3 regions of the Streptomyces sp. NPDC048278 genome follow, and region 2 is predicted to be linked to each of the others. Evidence: riboswitches for the same ligand, from Rfam matches in the RefSeq annotation. Region 2 holds a riboswitch; each other region holds the start of a gene.

Region 1 (5,110 bases), on a different contig from region 2:
GGCGGCGGCCGGCGGCTACTGCAAGGCCCTCATGGGCAACCACGAGCTGCTGCTGCTCGGCGCCAAGCGGTTCGGCGACACACCGGTCAACTCCGGCGCGGGCACCGCCACCTTCCAGGCGGCCTGGCTGCTCAACGGCGGCCAGAAGACCGACATGGACCGGCTCCAGGACCACCACCTCCAGTGGATGGCCCGGCTGGACGCCGTCGAGGAGGTCGACGGGTACCTGCTGGTCCACTCCGACACCACCGCCTACCTCGACTACGGCGACTCGATCGAGGCGGTCAACGACACGGTCCGCGAGACCATCACGCGCAATGACGCGGACGAGGTGTGGGATCTCTTCCGCAAGTTCACCAAGCGCTTCTCCTTCCGCGACGAGGGGGGTGCAGACGCCGTCCGTTCCCTCCTCGATACGTACGGCGGTACCCGTATCGTTCACGGACACAGCCCGATTCCCTATCTGCTGGGCGAAGTCGGCTCCGAGGAGGGCGAAGAGGGCAGCGGCCCCGTTGTGGAGGGACCGCACGTCTACGCCGACGGACTCGCCATCGCCATGGACGGCGGCGTGACCATGGCCGGAAAGCTGCTGGTGAGGCAACTCCCGCTGAACGCCTGAGCGTCAGGCGGGCAGTTTCATCCCCCCGACGTCACACACGGGCCACCCCCAATTTCCGGCAACCCCCTGTCACCGCGTGCCGTAACGGCTCTACCATCGGTTTATCCGTAGCAGGCTCCCCTCCGTTTCTGCCCGACGGCTCGCCGGCGTGCGAGCCACCAGCCCTACGGAGCATCGGGGGATGCACATGAACAGCGTTCCGCAGCACCTGCACAGCGAGGACCGCCAGGAATACGAGCGGATCCTCGACGAGGCGCTGCGCTCCGCCCCTTACCGTTCCGAACTGGCCGGTATAGGCCAGCATCTGAACACCGAACAGCTGCGCACCATGGCGCTCAACGCCACCGCACTGATCACGGCGGCTGCGGCGACCGAGTACCAGCACTATGTGAAGGTCCGCGAGGAACTGCGCAATCCCGCGCGGTCCACCCCGGCCGCCGTCCAGGACTCCGGTTCCGCGGAACCGGGCCCGGGCGGTGCGCTGGGGCTCGCCACCACCATCGGCGAGGCCGCCGAGACCACCGGTGCCGGGGGCTTCGCCCTCGCCCTGGTCCTGGCGCCGGTGCTCGCCGGCACCGCCGCGGCGATCTTCCTGCTCGTCGGCTACGTCCTGAAGATGCTGGACCCGGCCCCGGCGTTCGCCCAGACCATGCTCACCGCGGGCTGGGTGTTCGGCGTCGTGACCGCGGCTGCCATCATCATGGCCGGCGTGGGGCTGCTGCTCACCGCACTGCGCAACAGCCCCTCACTGGAGGCCGGAGCCTACGGCGAACCCGACGGGGAGGTGGCCAGGGCCCGGGAGGCCTGGCGGGACGCCCTGCTGGAGCGTGGCATCCTGCCTTTCCTGCGGGAGGCGCTGGCCGCGGACTCCGGCACGGCCGGACTGCGCCGCACCGCCCCCTCGGGCCCAGTGGGCCGGATGCCGCGTCTCGGCTACGACCGCCCCGGCTTCAGCACCGACGACGGCGCCGCACCCGCCCCCCGCCCGAGCTTCACCAGCCCGGACTACACCAGCCCGGACTTCGGAGGCCCGGAACACCTGCCGGAATAGCCCGGCTTGCGCCCCCGCCGAGGGGGCGCAGGCCGGACACCCGGTCCACGAGACCGTGTCGGGGAAGCCGCCGGACACCGCGCTTCCCAGGGCTCCGGCACGCTCCCGATTCCGCCGTCAGTCCGCGATCGGCAGATACACCCGGTTCCCCGCCGCCGCGAACTCCTTCGACTTCTGCGCCATCCCCGCCTCGACCTCGGCCTGGCTCCCACCGTGTTCGCGACGGATGTCCTGGGAGATCTTCATCGAGCAGAACTTCGGCCCGCACATGGAGCAGAAGTGGGCCGTCTTCGCCGGCTCCGCCGGAAGCGTCTCGTCGTGGAACTCGCGGGCCGTGTCCGGGTCCAGGGCGAGGTTGAACTGGTCCTCCCACCGGAACTCGAAGCGGGCGTCGGACAGCGCGTCGTCCCACTCCTGCGCGCCCGGGTGACCCTTGGCGAGGTCGGCCGCGTGGGCCGCGATCTTGTAGGTGATGACGCCGGTCTTGACGTCGTCCCGGTTGGGCAGGCCCAGGTGCTCCTTCGGCGTGACGTAGCAGAGCATCGCCGTGCCCCACCAGGCGATCATCGCGGCGCCGATGCCGGAGGTGATGTGGTCGTACGCCGGCGCGACGTCCGTGGTCAGCGGGCCGAGGGTATAGAACGGAGCTTCATCGCAGATCTCCTGCTGAAGGTCGATGTTCTCCTTGATCTTGTGCATCGGGACATGGCCCGGGCCTTCGATCATCGTCTGTACGTGGAAACGCCTGGCGATCCGGTTGAGTTCCCCGAGCGTGCGCAGTTCCGCGAACTGGGCCTCGTCGTTGGCGTCCGCGATGGAGCCGGGGCGCAGCCCGTCGCCCAGTGAGTAGGTGACGTCGTAGGCGGCGAGGATCTCGCAGAGTTCCTCGAAGTTCTCGTACAGGAACGATTCCTTGTGGTGCGCGAGGCACCAGGCCGCCATGATCGAGCCGCCGCGCGAGACGATGCCGGTCTTGCGGTTGGCGGTGAGCGGCACGTACGGCAGGCGCACGCCCGCGTGGACGGTCATGTAGTCCACGCCCTGCTCGGCCTGTTCGATCACCGTGTCCTTGTAGATCTCCCAGGTCAGTTCCTCGGCCCTGCCGTCGACCTTCTCCAGCGCCTGGTAGAGCGGCACCGTGCCGATGGGGACGGGGGAGTTGCGCAGCACCCACTCGCGGGTGGTGTGGATGTTGCGGCCGGTGGAGAGGTCCATGACGGTGTCAGCGCCCCAGCGGGTCGCCCAGGTCATCTTCTCGACCTCCTCCTCGATGGAGGAAGTGACCGCGGAGTTGCCGATGTTGGCGTTGACCTTCACCAGGAACCGCTTACCGATGATCATCGGCTCGATCTCCGGGTGGTTGACGTTGGCGGGCAGTACGGCCCTGCCCGCCGCGATCTCCTCGCGGACCACCTCGGGAGAAACGTTCTCGCGGATGGCCACGTACTCCATCTCCGGGGTGATCTCGCCCCGGCGGGCGTAGGCGAGCTGCGTCACCGCCTCGCCTCCCCGGCTGCGGCGCGGCTGGCGCGGGCGGCCCGGGAAGACCGCGTCCAGGTTGCGCAGGCCACCGCGCGGCGAGGTGTGCTTGATTCCGTCGTCCTCGGGACGGACGGGCCGGCCCGCGTACTCCTCGGTGTCGCCCCGGGCGACGATCCAGTTCTCCCGCAGCGGCGACAGACCCCGGCGGACGTCGGTCTCGACGAGCGGATCGGTGTACGGGCCCGAGGTGTCGTAGAGCGTGACCGACTGCCCGTTGGTGAGGTGCACCTGACGGACCGGCACCCGCAGGTCGGGGCGAGAGCCCTCGACATACCCCTTGTGCCAGCCGATGGACTTCCCGGCCTCTGGTGACTTTTCGCCCGCAATGGGCTGTTCGTCCTGGCTGAAGGCAGGCGTGCGTACGTCCTTGTTGGTCATGAGACCTACTCCCTACGCCGGCATTACCCGGTAACAGGTTCGGCGGTCGACGCAGCGGCTTCCGTCGGGCGGCGTTCCATGTGAAACATCACTCGTTCCACGTGAAACATCGCGAATACGGAGGTCAGCGCCCTCTCAGCCCGGTGCTCCGAGCTCCCGCGTGTGCAAAGGTGCCTCCACGCTAGCGTCAATTCGGGCGCGGTGAACAGAGGGCCCCTGCCGTTCTTGCGATGATCGGGCGGTGACCTCGACACAGCAGCACCCCTATCCGCCCCCGGACCCGCGGCGCGGCAACGGCGCCCCGCAGGGCGGCGGACCCGGCCACGGGGGCCGTGGTGCCGGTGACGGACACATCCATGGGCAGGGCGAGCAGTACGACCGCGGGCAGGCTCTCAGCCACGCCCACCATCACGACAACGGCCATGCCCACGGCCACGACGAGGCCCAGGGCAACGGGGGCCACGGCCAGGCCCAGGGCCACTCGCCCGCTCCCGGCCCCGACCAGGGCGGCTCCGGGCCCGGCGGCGGTCACGGCCACTCGCACGGGCACAGCCACAGCCACGGCCCCGCCGCACCCGTCTCCAAGCATCTGCGCAAGGTCATCGCGGCGATCCTCATCCCCTTCACCGCGGCGGTCGTGGTCGGTCTGGTGGTGCTGTGGCCCGGCGGCGCCCCGCCCCACGAACGCACCGGCGTCGGCTTCGACCGCCAGACGCAGGCGGCGACGGTCACCAAGGTCGTCTCGGTCAGCTGCAAGTCGGTCAACGCCTCCGGAGGCGGCTCGACCGGCGACACCTCCACCGCCGACGGCACGTCCTCGAAGGAGGAGGACAGCACCTGCAAGAAGGCCACGGTCCGGGTCGACACCGGCAAGGACAAGGGCCGTACCTTCACCGAGATCGTGCAGCCCGACCAGTCGCGGCAGCTGCACGAGGGCGAGCAGGTCGTGGCCGCGTACGAGCCCTCCGCGCCCAGGGACCTGCAGTACTCGGTCACCGACGTGAACCGGAAGTTCCCGATGGCCCTGCTGGCCGGGATCTTCGCGCTCGCCGTCGTGGTGGTGGGGCGGCTGCGCGGTGTGATGGCGCTGGTCGCGCTGGCCGTCAGCTTCCTGGTGCTGACCATGTTCATCCTGCCGGGGATCCTGCAGGGTTCGAATCCGCTGCTGATGGCGGTGGTCGGGTCGAGCGCCATCATGCTGATCGCCCTGTACATCTGCCATGGGCTGTCGGCCCGGACCTCGGTGGCGGTGCTCGGCACGCTGGTCTCCCTGTGCCTGATCGGTCTGCTCGGCTCGGAGTTCATCGACTGGGCGGCGCTCACCGGCAACACCGACGACAACACCGGCCTGATCCACGGCCTGTACCCCTCGATCGACATGAGCGGCCTGCTGCTCGCCGGTGTCATCATCGGTTCGCTGGGCGTCCTGGACGACGTGACGGTGACCCAGACCTCGGCCGTCTGGGAACTGCACGAGGCCAACCCGACGATGGGCTGGCGCGGGCTGTACCGGGCGGGCA
Region 2 (5,110 bases):
TCACCGGGGCGGGACAGCAGCCGGGCCACGGCGACCGGCAGGGTCGGGTTGTCGGGCCGTGCGATGAACACCGTCGCCCCGAACTCGCCCAGCGACACCGCGAACGCGAACCCCGCCGCGATCAGCAGCGCGCGCCGCACCAACGGCAGATCGACCTCCCGCCACACCCGCCAGGGCGAGGCCCCGAGCACGGCCGCCGCCTCCCGCAGCCGCTCGTCCACGGCCCGCAGCACGGGCAGCATGGTCCGCACGACGAAGGGCACGCCGACCAGCGCCTGCGCGAGCGGGACGAGGATCCAGGACTGGCGCAGGTCCAGCGGCGGCTTGTCGAGCGCGATCAGGAACCCGAAGCCGACGGTCACCGCGGACACCCCGAGCGGCAGCATCAGCAGCGCGTCGAACCCCCGTACGAGGCGCCCCGCGTCCCGCCGGGCCAGCGCGGCGGCGGCGAGCCCGCCGATCACCACGGCGACGGCGGTGGCGACGACGGCGTACTGCAGCGAGGTGACGACCGACTCGATCGGCGCGACCAGGAAGGTCCCGCCGTCGGCGTCGCCCAGCGCCCGGTAGTACCCGAACCCGCCGTCGAACGACCGCCGTACCAGCACGGCCAGCGGCAGGACGAGGAGGAACGCGACGGTGGCGAGGACCCCGCCGAGCAGCGCCCACTGCCCGGCGCCGCGCGGCCTGCGGGCCGTCACCGCCGGGTCCACCAGCCTGAGCGCGCTCTCCCGCCGCCGTACCGTCCACGCGTGCACGGCGAGGATCGCGCCGACCGCGGCGAACTGGACGAGGGTGAGGACGGCGGCCGTGGAGAGGTCGAAGATCTCCGAGGTCTGCCGGTAGATCTCCACTTCGAGGGTGGAGAACGTCGGCCCGCCGAGGATCTGCACCACGCCGAAGGAGGTGAAGGTGAACAGGAAGACCATCAGCGCGGCGGCGGCCACGGCGGGCGCGAGCGCCGGGAGGGTGACCTTGCGCCAGGCGGCCAGCGGGGAGACGCCGAGCATCCGGGCGGCCTCCTCCTGCCGCGGGTCCAGCTGGGCCCAGAGCCCGCCCACGGTCCGTACGACAACCGCGTAGTTGAAGAAGACGTGCGCCAGCAGGATGGCCCAGACGGTGGTGTCGAGCCGTACGCCCCACAACGCGTCCAGCAGGCCGCCGCGTCCGACGAGTGCGAGGAACGCGGTCCCCACGACCACCGTCGGCAGTACGAAGGGAACCGTCACCACGGCCCGCAGCACCTGCCTGCCCGGGAAGTCGAGGCGGGCGAAGACGTAGGCGGCGGGCAGCGCGGCCAGCAGGGTGAGCGCGGTGGAGGCGAGCGCCTGCCAGGTGGTGAACCAGAGCACGTGCCGGATGTCGGACTGGCCGAGGACGTCGGCGATCCGCCCGAACCGCCACACCCCGTCGACCTTCAGCCCGCGCGCGACGATCGCCGCGACCGGCCAGGCGAAGAAGACGCCGAAGAACGCGACGGGCCCGAGCATCAACCCGAGCCGCGCCGCACTTCCGCGCCCGCTCCCGGCCGCTACTTCAGTACGAGTGACGTCCACGTCTTGACCCACTGGTCACGGTTGGCGGCGATCTTGTCGGGCGCCATGGTCTCGGGGTCCTGGGCGGCGGGACCGTACTTGGTGAACTCGGCGGGCACGCTCGCGCCCTTCACCACCGGGTACACGAACATGTTCAGCGGCATGTCCTCCTGGAACTCCTTGGAGACCAGGAAGTCGATGAGCGCCTTGCCGCCCTTGGTGTTCCCCGCGTTGCTCAGCAGCCCGGCGAACTCGATCTGCCGGAAGCAGGTGCCGGTCGCGACACCGGTGGGCGCGGTGCTCGGCTTCGGGTCGGCGTAGATGACCTCGGCGGGCGGCGAGGAGGCGTACGACACGACGAGCGGCCGGTCGCCGCCGGCCTTCCTGCCGCCGGCCGAGCCGGAGAACTCCTCGTTGTAGGCCTGCTCCCAGCCGTCGACGACCTTGACACCGTTGGCCTTGAGCTGCTTCCAGTAACCCTGCCACCCGCTGTCGCCGTACTGGGCCGCGCTCCCGAGCAGGAATCCCAGCCCCGGCGAGGAGGTGGACGCGTTCTCGGTGACGAGGAGGTTCTTGTACTGCGGCTTGACGAGGTCGGCGTACGACGTCGGCGGGGTCAGCTTGTGCTTGCTGAAGTACGCCTTGTCGTAGTTGACGCAGATGTCGCCGTAGTCGATGGGCGTGACCCGGTGCTTGCCCGCGTCGAGCTGGTAGTCCGTGCCGACCTGGTCCAGCCCCTTGGCCTCGTACGGCTGGAAGAGCCCGTTGTCGAGGGCGCGGGACAGCAGGGTGTTGTCGACGCCGAAGAAGACGTCGCCCTGCGGGTTGTCCTTGGTCAGGATCGCCTTGTTGACGGCCTGCCCGGCGTCGCCGTCCTTGAGGACCCTGACCTTGTAGCCGGACTGCTTCTCGAAGTCCTGGAGCACGTTCTTGGAGACGGCCCACGAGTCGTGGCTGACCAGGGTGACGGTCTTGGAGTCGGCCTCGGAACCCGACGACGACGAGCACGCGGACAGCGTGACGAGGCCGAGCCCTACGGCCGCGGCCAAGAAGGTCCTTGTGTGCACTGGTGTTTTCCTCCTGGGGTTGACCAGGAAGAGACGCGGCCCTGCCCGCGGTGTGCGGGCAGGGCGCAACAGCTTGAGTGATGACCGAACTTCCTACCCAGAATGACCTGGGCGAGGTTCAGAGGGTCTGCGGCCCGATTGCCGCACTCTCAGCGCTGTGGCGCTCCCCTGTCGGAATATGAAGATGTGAGTACGGCCCTCAGATTACCTCTCGGTGGCCGCGAGCTGACCACAGGCGCCGTCGATCTCCTGGCCACGGGTGTCCCGGACCGTCACCGGTACACCGTGCGCCTCGATCGCCTCGACGAAAGCCTTCTCGTCCTCCGGCCGCGACGCGGTCCACTTCGAACCCGGCGTCGGGTTCAGCGGGATGAGGTTGACGTGCACGGGCTTGCCCTTGAGCAGCCGCCCGAGCCGGTCGCCCCGCCACGCCTGGTCGTTGATGTCGCGGATGAGCGCGTACTCGATGCTGAGCCGCCGCCCGCTCTTCTCGACGTACTCGAACCCGGCGTCGAGGACCTCGCGCACCTTCCACCGCGTGTTCACGGGGACGAGGGTGTCGCGCAGTTCGTCGTCGGGGGCGTGCAGCGAGATCGCCAGCCGGCACTTGAAGCCCTCGTCGGCGAACCGGTGGATGGCCGGGACCAGTCCGACGGTCGAGACGGTGATCCCGCGCTGCGACAGCCCGAGCCCGTCCGGGGCCGGATCGGTGAGCGCCCGGATCGCCCCGACCACCCGCTTGTAGTTGGCGAGCGGCTCGCCCATCCCCATGAAGACGATGTTGGAGAGCCGCGCGGGCCCGCCGGGCACGTCCCCGTCCCGGAGCGCCCGCATCCCGTCCACGATCTGGTGGACGATCTCGGCGGTCGACAGGTTCCGGTCCAGTCCCGCCTGCCCGGTCGCGCAGAACGGGCAGTTCATCCCGCACCCCGCCTGCGAGCTGATGCACATGGTCACCCGGTCCGGGTACCGCATCAGCACCGACTCGACGAGCGTGCCGTCGAACAGCCGCCACAGCGTCTTGCGCGTCGTCCCCTCGTCGGTCGACAGATGCCGCACGACCGTCATCAGCTCGGGGAACAGCGCCTCCCGCAGCTTGTCCCGCGACCCGGCCGGGATGTCGGTCCACTGCTCGGGGTCGTGCGCATACCGCGCGAAGTAGTGCTGCGACAGCTGCTTGGCACGAAACGGCTTCTCCCCGACCTCGGCCACCGCATCCTTGCGCTCGGCAGGCGAGAGATCAGCGAGATGCCGCGGCGGCTTCTTGGCTCCGCGCGGCGCGACGAAAGTGAGTTCTCCGGGCTTGGGCATGGTGGTACCAGTGTCGCAGATCCACTTGGGTGACCTGCGGCTCACGACCTGGACTCCTGTCACCGACGGTCGTCATCTGTCGTCGCCGATCCCCCTCGGACGGCCCACAGACGGCCCGGCCGACGAAGCCAGGCTCTTGAACCGCTCACAAACGGATCACGTCGCCCACCCTCTGAGCTGCGGCTCAGCGTGCGAGGACGCTCGGTGTTCGGTCGGCGGATGCTGCTGAGGCGGCTGCTGGTCCCTGCGGTGGTTGTGACCCCCGCCTCAGGGGCACTTGGCCAGTGACGTGGAGGTATCGAGATGAGTGCCGGAGAAAGAGCCAAGGCAAAGGCCGAACAGGTCGTCGGAAAGACTGTGCGGAAGGCAGCGCACGCGGTGCACAAGGAAACCCTCGCCGCAAAAGGCGCCGCTCTCGAAGCGCGGGGCAGGGTGCGGGGCGCGAAAGAGCGGACCAAGGGCTCCTTCAAGGGCTAACAAGGTCATGACATCGGTGCACCGTCTACAACGCGATGCCCATCCGGCGAGCCGCAGCACAAGGGGCCGTATCCGTGTCCAGGCCAGCCAACGGGGCGCCGCCCATGGTTTGGGGACGGCGCCTCGCCTTGGCCACAGGATGTGAAATCTGGCCTCATCCTTATCAGGTCGATCAAGGCGTACCAACGGGCCTGGTGCTCGGGCGCTGGGCAGTTGAACGTTGGTCGCTGAGGTCCACCCCGTTCCACCTCCGTACGCGGCTGTTGGTGTCAACCGCTGATGTCAGCCCGCTAGCGGCCCGTAGGGCTCGTGTGCCTCGGGGTGACAATCTTCCTCCTGTTGCTATGAGGACTGAACCTCGACGACCACATGTCAAGCCCCCACAGCTAGACGCTTCCGTTCGGAGACCACAAGCGCAACGTCATACAAGCAGCTCAACCCACTACTTACCCAAGCTCCCAGCCCGTCTGCCGTCGGCCCACACACCGTGGAGCGGGCGTGGTTCAGGGCGTCCAGGTGGAGCGCGCCACTGTACGAACGACCTGGACGCCCTGGGCCGCGTCTGCTCGGCTCCGCCTGGGTCGTGACGATCAAAGTCGAGAGATACCGGGATGACGCGGTAGCCCTGCTACAACGCCACCTTGGTAACGACCTCACGATCGGCTCCGCGCCCGTCTCTCCTCAGGCACTAGGCCCCGCGCCGCCTGCGGCGCAGCCCAG
Region 3 (5,110 bases), on a different contig from region 2:
AGGACACCGAAGACGACTCCGAGGAATCCGACGAAGGCGAGCAGCCGCCAGCGCAGCCGCGCCTTGTACTGCAGCAGTACCTCGCCGAGCAACCACAGCGCGACGATGCCGAACGCTACGTAGAGGACCGTCCAGCCCATGTACGCCCCTCTCCCTGTGACCGCTACGCAGTGTGTCCTACTCCGGTGCGGCCGGTCTAGGCCCGCGGGGGATGGTGCAGGCCCAGGTTCTCGTAGATTTCCAGCGTCGCCGTGGAGTTGTTGAGCGTGATGAAGTGCAGTCCTGGCACTCCCTCGGCCAGCAGCCGGGCGCAGAACTCCGTGGCGTGTTCGATGCCAATGGAGCGTACCGCCGCCGGATCCTCTTTTGCTGTGAGGATCCGCTCTTTCAGGGCGTCCGGGAAGGCCGCGTTGCTGAGTTTGGGCAGCCGTTCCAGCATCTTCACACTGGTGACGGGCAGGATTTCCGGAATCACCGGCGTCTCGCAACCGGCCGCGGCGACCCGGTCACGAAGGCGAAGGTACGACTCGGGCTCGAAGAACATCTGCGTGATGGCGTAGTCGGCGCCCGCGCGGCACTTGTCGACGAAGTGCCGGACGTCGGTGTCCCAGTCGCTGGAGCGCGGGTGCATCTCCGGGAAGGCGGCGACGCCCACGCAGAAGTCGCCCGACTCCTTGATGAGGCGGACGAGTTCGGCCGCGTAGGTCAGACCCTGCGGGTGCGCCACCCACTCCCCCATGGGGTCGCCGGGCGGGTCGCCGCGCACCGCGAGCATGTTGCGGATCCCGGCGTCCGCGTACTGCCCGATGATGTTGCGCAGTTCGGCGAGCGAGTGGTCGACCGCGGTGAGGTGGGCGACCGGGGTGAGCGTGGTGTCCGCGACGATCTGCTGGGTCTCCCTGACCGTGCCGGCGCGGGTGGAGCCGCCGGCGCCGTAGGTCACGGAGACGAAGTCGGGGGCGACCGCCTCGACCCGCCGGAGCGCACTCCACAGGTTCCGCTCGCCCTTGGGGGTCTTCGGCGCCGAGAACTCGAACGAGTACGTGGTCTTGCCGGTGGCGAGCATGTCGCGCACGGTGCGTGCGCGGTCAGTCCTGGTGGATGCGGTTCCAAGGGCCATACCCGCAGGTTAGTCAGGGGCGGGCGGTCACCCAACCGCAGTCGGGACATTTGCCCGAATTGTCGACATCTCGTGGACCTCGTGTCCGGATACTGGACACGTCACAGCGCCCGCAGCCGCTTCGCGAACTCGGCCGCCGCCGCGCCCGGGTCGTCGGCCGCGGTGAGCGCGCGGACGACGACCACCCGGCGGGCGCCCGCGTCCAGCACCTGGTCGAGGTTGCCGAGGTCGATGCCGCCGATCGCGAACCAGGGGCGGTCGGTGGCCAGGGCGGCGGTGTACCGCACCAGACCGAGGCCGGGGGCGGGGCGGCCGGGCTTGGTGGGGGTGGGCCAGCAGGGACCGGTGCAGAAGTAGTCCACGCCGTCCTGCACGGCGGCCTCGGCGGCCTCGGACCCGGCGTGCGTGGAGCGGCCGATCAGGACGTCCGGGCCGAGGATCGCCCGGGCGGCCGGGACCGGCAGGTCGCCCTGGCCGAGGTGGAGCACGTCGGCACCGGCCGCGTGCGCCACGTCGGCACGGTCGTTGACCGCGAGCAGCTTGCCGTGCCGGGCGCAGGCGTCGGCGAACACGGCGAGGTGCTCCAGCTCCTCGGCGGCCTCCATGCCCTTGTCGCGCAGCTGCACGATGTCGACACCGCCCGCCAGGACCGCGTCCAGGAACTCCGTGAGGTCGCCCTGCTCCTTACGGGCGTCCGTGCACAGGTAGAGGCGGGCGTCGGCCAGCTGGGCGCGGGCGGTGTCGGTCATCGGTGGTCCCCCGTGGTGTCGGTACTGGCTGCCTCAGACGGCGAGCGCCTGGGCGCGGCGCTTCACCTCCGTGCCGCGATTCTCGCTGAGCGCCTGCGCGGGGGTGCCGGGCAGGGTCTCGTCGGGAGTGAAGAGCCACTCCAGCATCTCTTCGTCGCTGAAGCCGTCGTCCCGCAGGAGCGTCAGGGTCCCGGACAGGCCCTTGACGACCTTGTCGCCGTCGATGAAGGCGGCGGGGACGTGCAGTGCCCTGTTCTCACCGCGGCGGACGGCGATGAGCTGGCCCTCCTTGACCAGCTGGCGCACGCGCGTCACCTCGACGTCCATCATCTCTGCGATGTCGGGGACGGTGAGCCAGGCGGGGACGAGAGCATCGATCTTCGTGTCAATCTCGGTCACGGGGTCAAGGGTAGGCGCATTGCCGGGTGGGCCGCGATGGGTCGTTGTTCGGGTGCGGCGCGGTGGGGGCTGGTCGCGCGGTTCCCCGCGCCCCGTGCGGGGCGCCGTTCAGCCGTACGTCGCATCCTTCAAGGGGCGTCCAGGGTCCGCCAGTGCCTCGGCGTCCATCTGGCGCCCCGCCTCGATCAGGCGGCGGCCCTGGGCCAGGTCCCGGGGGCGGCCTACCGCCAGGAGGGCGACCAGGCGGTTCTCGCGGAGCCAGCAGACGCTCCAGGACGGGCCGGCCGGGTCGCCGCGCCAGATCAGGTGGTCGGCGGCGGCGTGATGGCCGGCGTACTGGACGAAGCGGCCGAACTGTTCGGACCAGAAGTACGGCACCGGGTCGTAGACGGCGTCGGTCTCGCCGAGGATGTTGGCGGCGACCGTGCGCGGGCCCTGGAGGGCGTTGTCCCAGTGGTGGATCAGCAGGCGCTCGCCGTAGCGGCCGGACGGGAAGGACGCGCAGTCGCCGACGGCGTAGACGTCGGGGACGTCGGTGCGCAGGCGGTCGTCGGCCAGCACCTCGCGGTGGGTGCCCAGCTCGATGCCGGAGCCGGCCAGCCAGGCCGTGGCGGGGCGGGCGCCGATGCCGACCACGACGGCGCCCGCGGGCAGCCGTGAGCCGTCGTCGAGCACCACCGCGCCGGGTTCGACGCCCGCCACGCGCGCGTGCGTGCGCAGGTCGGTGCCGCTGTCCGCGTACCAGGCGGCCATCGGCGCGGCGACCTCGGCGGGAAGCGCTCCCGCGAGCGGACGGTCGGCGGCCTCGACCACGGTGACCGCGCAGCCGGCCTCGCGGGCCGCGGTGGCGAACTCGGCGCCGATCCAGCCGGCGCCGACGACCACGATGTCGTGCTGCCGGGCCAGCACGGGCCGCAGCCGCTCGGCGTCGTCCAGGGTGCGCAGCAGATGCACGCCGGGCACGCCCTCGGTGCCGGGCAGGGTGATCGGCTCGGCGCCGGTGGCGAGGACCAGGACGTCGTACGGCACCGGTCCGGTCCCGGTGTCCAGCTCGCGGTCGGCGGTGCGCACGCCCAGGGCCTCGCGACCGAGCGCCAGCTCGATGCCGAGCGCCTCGAAGTCGACCTCGAAGGCGGACCCCTCCGACTTGCCGAGCAGTACGGCCTTGGAGAGCGGCGGCCGGTCGTACGGCTGGTGCGGCTCGGCGCCGATCAGCGTGACGGTCCCGGTGAACCCCTGCTCGCGCAGGGCGACGGCGGTCTGCACCCCGGCCATGCCCGCGCCCACGACGACCACGCGCCGCGTCTGTGACGTGCTCCGTCGCTGCGTCTGCTCGCTCACGTGATCACCATAGACAAGAACGATAGACAACTGACAAAGAGTCAGTCAGGGGCGCGACGAGTGACCTGTTCCACAGCACTCTCCGCTGCGCTGTCCGCCGCACTGGCCACAGCGCCGCCCGAGGCCGTCTTACAAGGGCGGAGCCCCGCGGGCTAGGGTGGCGGGGAAGCACACGCGGGAGCCCGGACGCACCGGGCTGAGAGGGAGGCTGGCGGCCTCCGACCGTACGAACCTGATCCGGGTCATGCCGGCGAAGGGAGGGGCTGGACGCCCATGTCCTCACGTACGTCCGACGTCCTCGTCATCGGGGGCGGCATCATCGGCCTGGTCACGGCCTGGCGGGCGGCCCAGCGCGGGCTCGCCGTCGCCGTGGTCGACCCCGCGCCCGGCGGCGGTGCCGCGCAGGTCGCGGCCGGGATGCTGGCCGCGGTCACCGAGCTGCACTACGGCGAGCAGACCCTGCTGGGGCTCAACCTGGCCTCCGCGCGCCGCTATCCCGCCTTCGCCGCCGAGCTGACCGAGCTCACCGGCCACGACCTCGGCTACCGGCGGTGCGGCACCCTCGCGGTCGCGCTGGACGCCGACGACCGCGCCCATCTGCGCGAGCTGCACGCCCTCCAGCAGCAGTCGGGCCTGGAGTCCGAGTGGCTGTCCGGGCGGGAGTGCCGGCGCCTGGAGCCGATGCTCGCGCCCGGTGTGCGCGGCGGGCTGCGGGTCGACGGCGACCACCAGATCGACCCGCGCCGGCTCTCGGCCGCGCTGGTGGCCGCGTGCGAGCGGGCCGGGGTGGTGTTCCACCACGACTGGGCCGAGCGCCTGGAGGTGGCGCGGGAGCGGGCCACCGGTGTCCGCACCCGCGCGGGTGACACGTGGGGCGCCGGGCAGGTGGTCCTCGCCGGCGGAAGCCTGAGCGGGCGGCTCGCGGGCGTGCCCGACGACGTGCTGCCGCCGGTGCGGCCGGTCAAGGGGCAGGTGCTGCGGCTGACCGTGCCCGCCCCGTACGCGCCGTTCCTCAGCCGGACCGTCCGGGCCGTGGTGCGCGGCGGGAACATCTACCTGGTGCCCCGGGAGAACGGCGAACTGGTGGTCGGCGCGACCAGCGAGGAGCTGGGCTGGGACACGGCGGTCACCGCGGGCGGCGTGTACGAGCTGCTGCGCGACGCGCACGAGCTGGTGCCCGGGATCACCGAGCTGCCCCTGACCGAGACCCGGGCCGGGCTGCGCCCCGGCTCCCCCGACAACGCGCCGCTGCTCGGGCCGACCCGCCTCGACGGACTGCTGCTGGCCACCGGCCACTACCGCAACGGGGTGCTGCTCACGCCGGTCACCGGAGACGTGATGGCCGAGCTGCTGACCGGCGGCGAGCTGCCGGCGGAGGCCCGTCCGTTCACACCGAGGCGCTTCGGCCCGGTTTCCGACGTACTCGTGGAGCAGACCGCATGAACATCTCCGTCACCATCTCCGTCAACGGGGAGCGCCGGGAGATCGCCCCGGGCACCGC

Evidence for each region. A riboswitch is a leader RNA that binds a small molecule or an ion and turns the genes downstream of it on or off. The one in region 2 is predicted to bind thiamine pyrophosphate.
Region 1: another riboswitch for thiamine pyrophosphate. It lies ahead of thiC (phosphomethylpyrimidine synthase ThiC); the one in region 2 lies ahead of AB0D74_RS11330 (thiamine ABC transporter substrate-binding protein).
Region 3: another riboswitch for thiamine pyrophosphate. It lies ahead of thiO (glycine oxidase ThiO); the one in region 2 lies ahead of AB0D74_RS11330 (thiamine ABC transporter substrate-binding protein).

The regions. Positions count from the first base shown of each region.
Region 1 covers NZ_JBEZLP010000002.1:365,380-370,489, reverse strand. Annotated here, with positions in the region: gene AB0D74_RS05210 (metallophosphoesterase) at 1-619, shown strand, start outside; gene AB0D74_RS05205 (hypothetical protein) at 801-1,670, shown strand; gene thiC (phosphomethylpyrimidine synthase ThiC) at 1,788-3,590, opposite strand; TPP riboswitch at 3,583-3,760, opposite strand; gene AB0D74_RS05195 (YibE/F family protein) at 3,832-5,110, shown strand, end outside.
Region 2 covers NZ_JBEZLP010000005.1:128,040-133,149, forward strand. Annotated here, with positions in the region: gene AB0D74_RS11325 (iron ABC transporter permease) at 1-1,490, opposite strand, end outside; gene AB0D74_RS11330 (thiamine ABC transporter substrate-binding protein) at 1,532-2,602, opposite strand; TPP riboswitch at 2,675-2,782, opposite strand; gene rlmN (23S rRNA (adenine(2503)-C(2))-methyltransferase RlmN) at 2,807-3,913, opposite strand.
Region 3 covers NZ_JBEZLP010000003.1:411,462-416,571, forward strand. Annotated here, with positions in the region: gene AB0D74_RS08030 (hypothetical protein) at 1-140, opposite strand, end outside; gene metF (methylenetetrahydrofolate reductase [NAD(P)H]) at 197-1,120, opposite strand; gene thiE (thiamine phosphate synthase) at 1,222-1,869, opposite strand; gene AB0D74_RS08045 (Rv2175c family DNA-binding protein) at 1,903-2,268, opposite strand; gene AB0D74_RS08050 (FAD-dependent oxidoreductase) at 2,377-3,609, opposite strand; TPP riboswitch at 3,774-3,885, shown strand; gene thiO (glycine oxidase ThiO) at 3,883-5,052, shown strand; gene thiS (sulfur carrier protein ThiS) at 5,049-5,110, shown strand, end outside.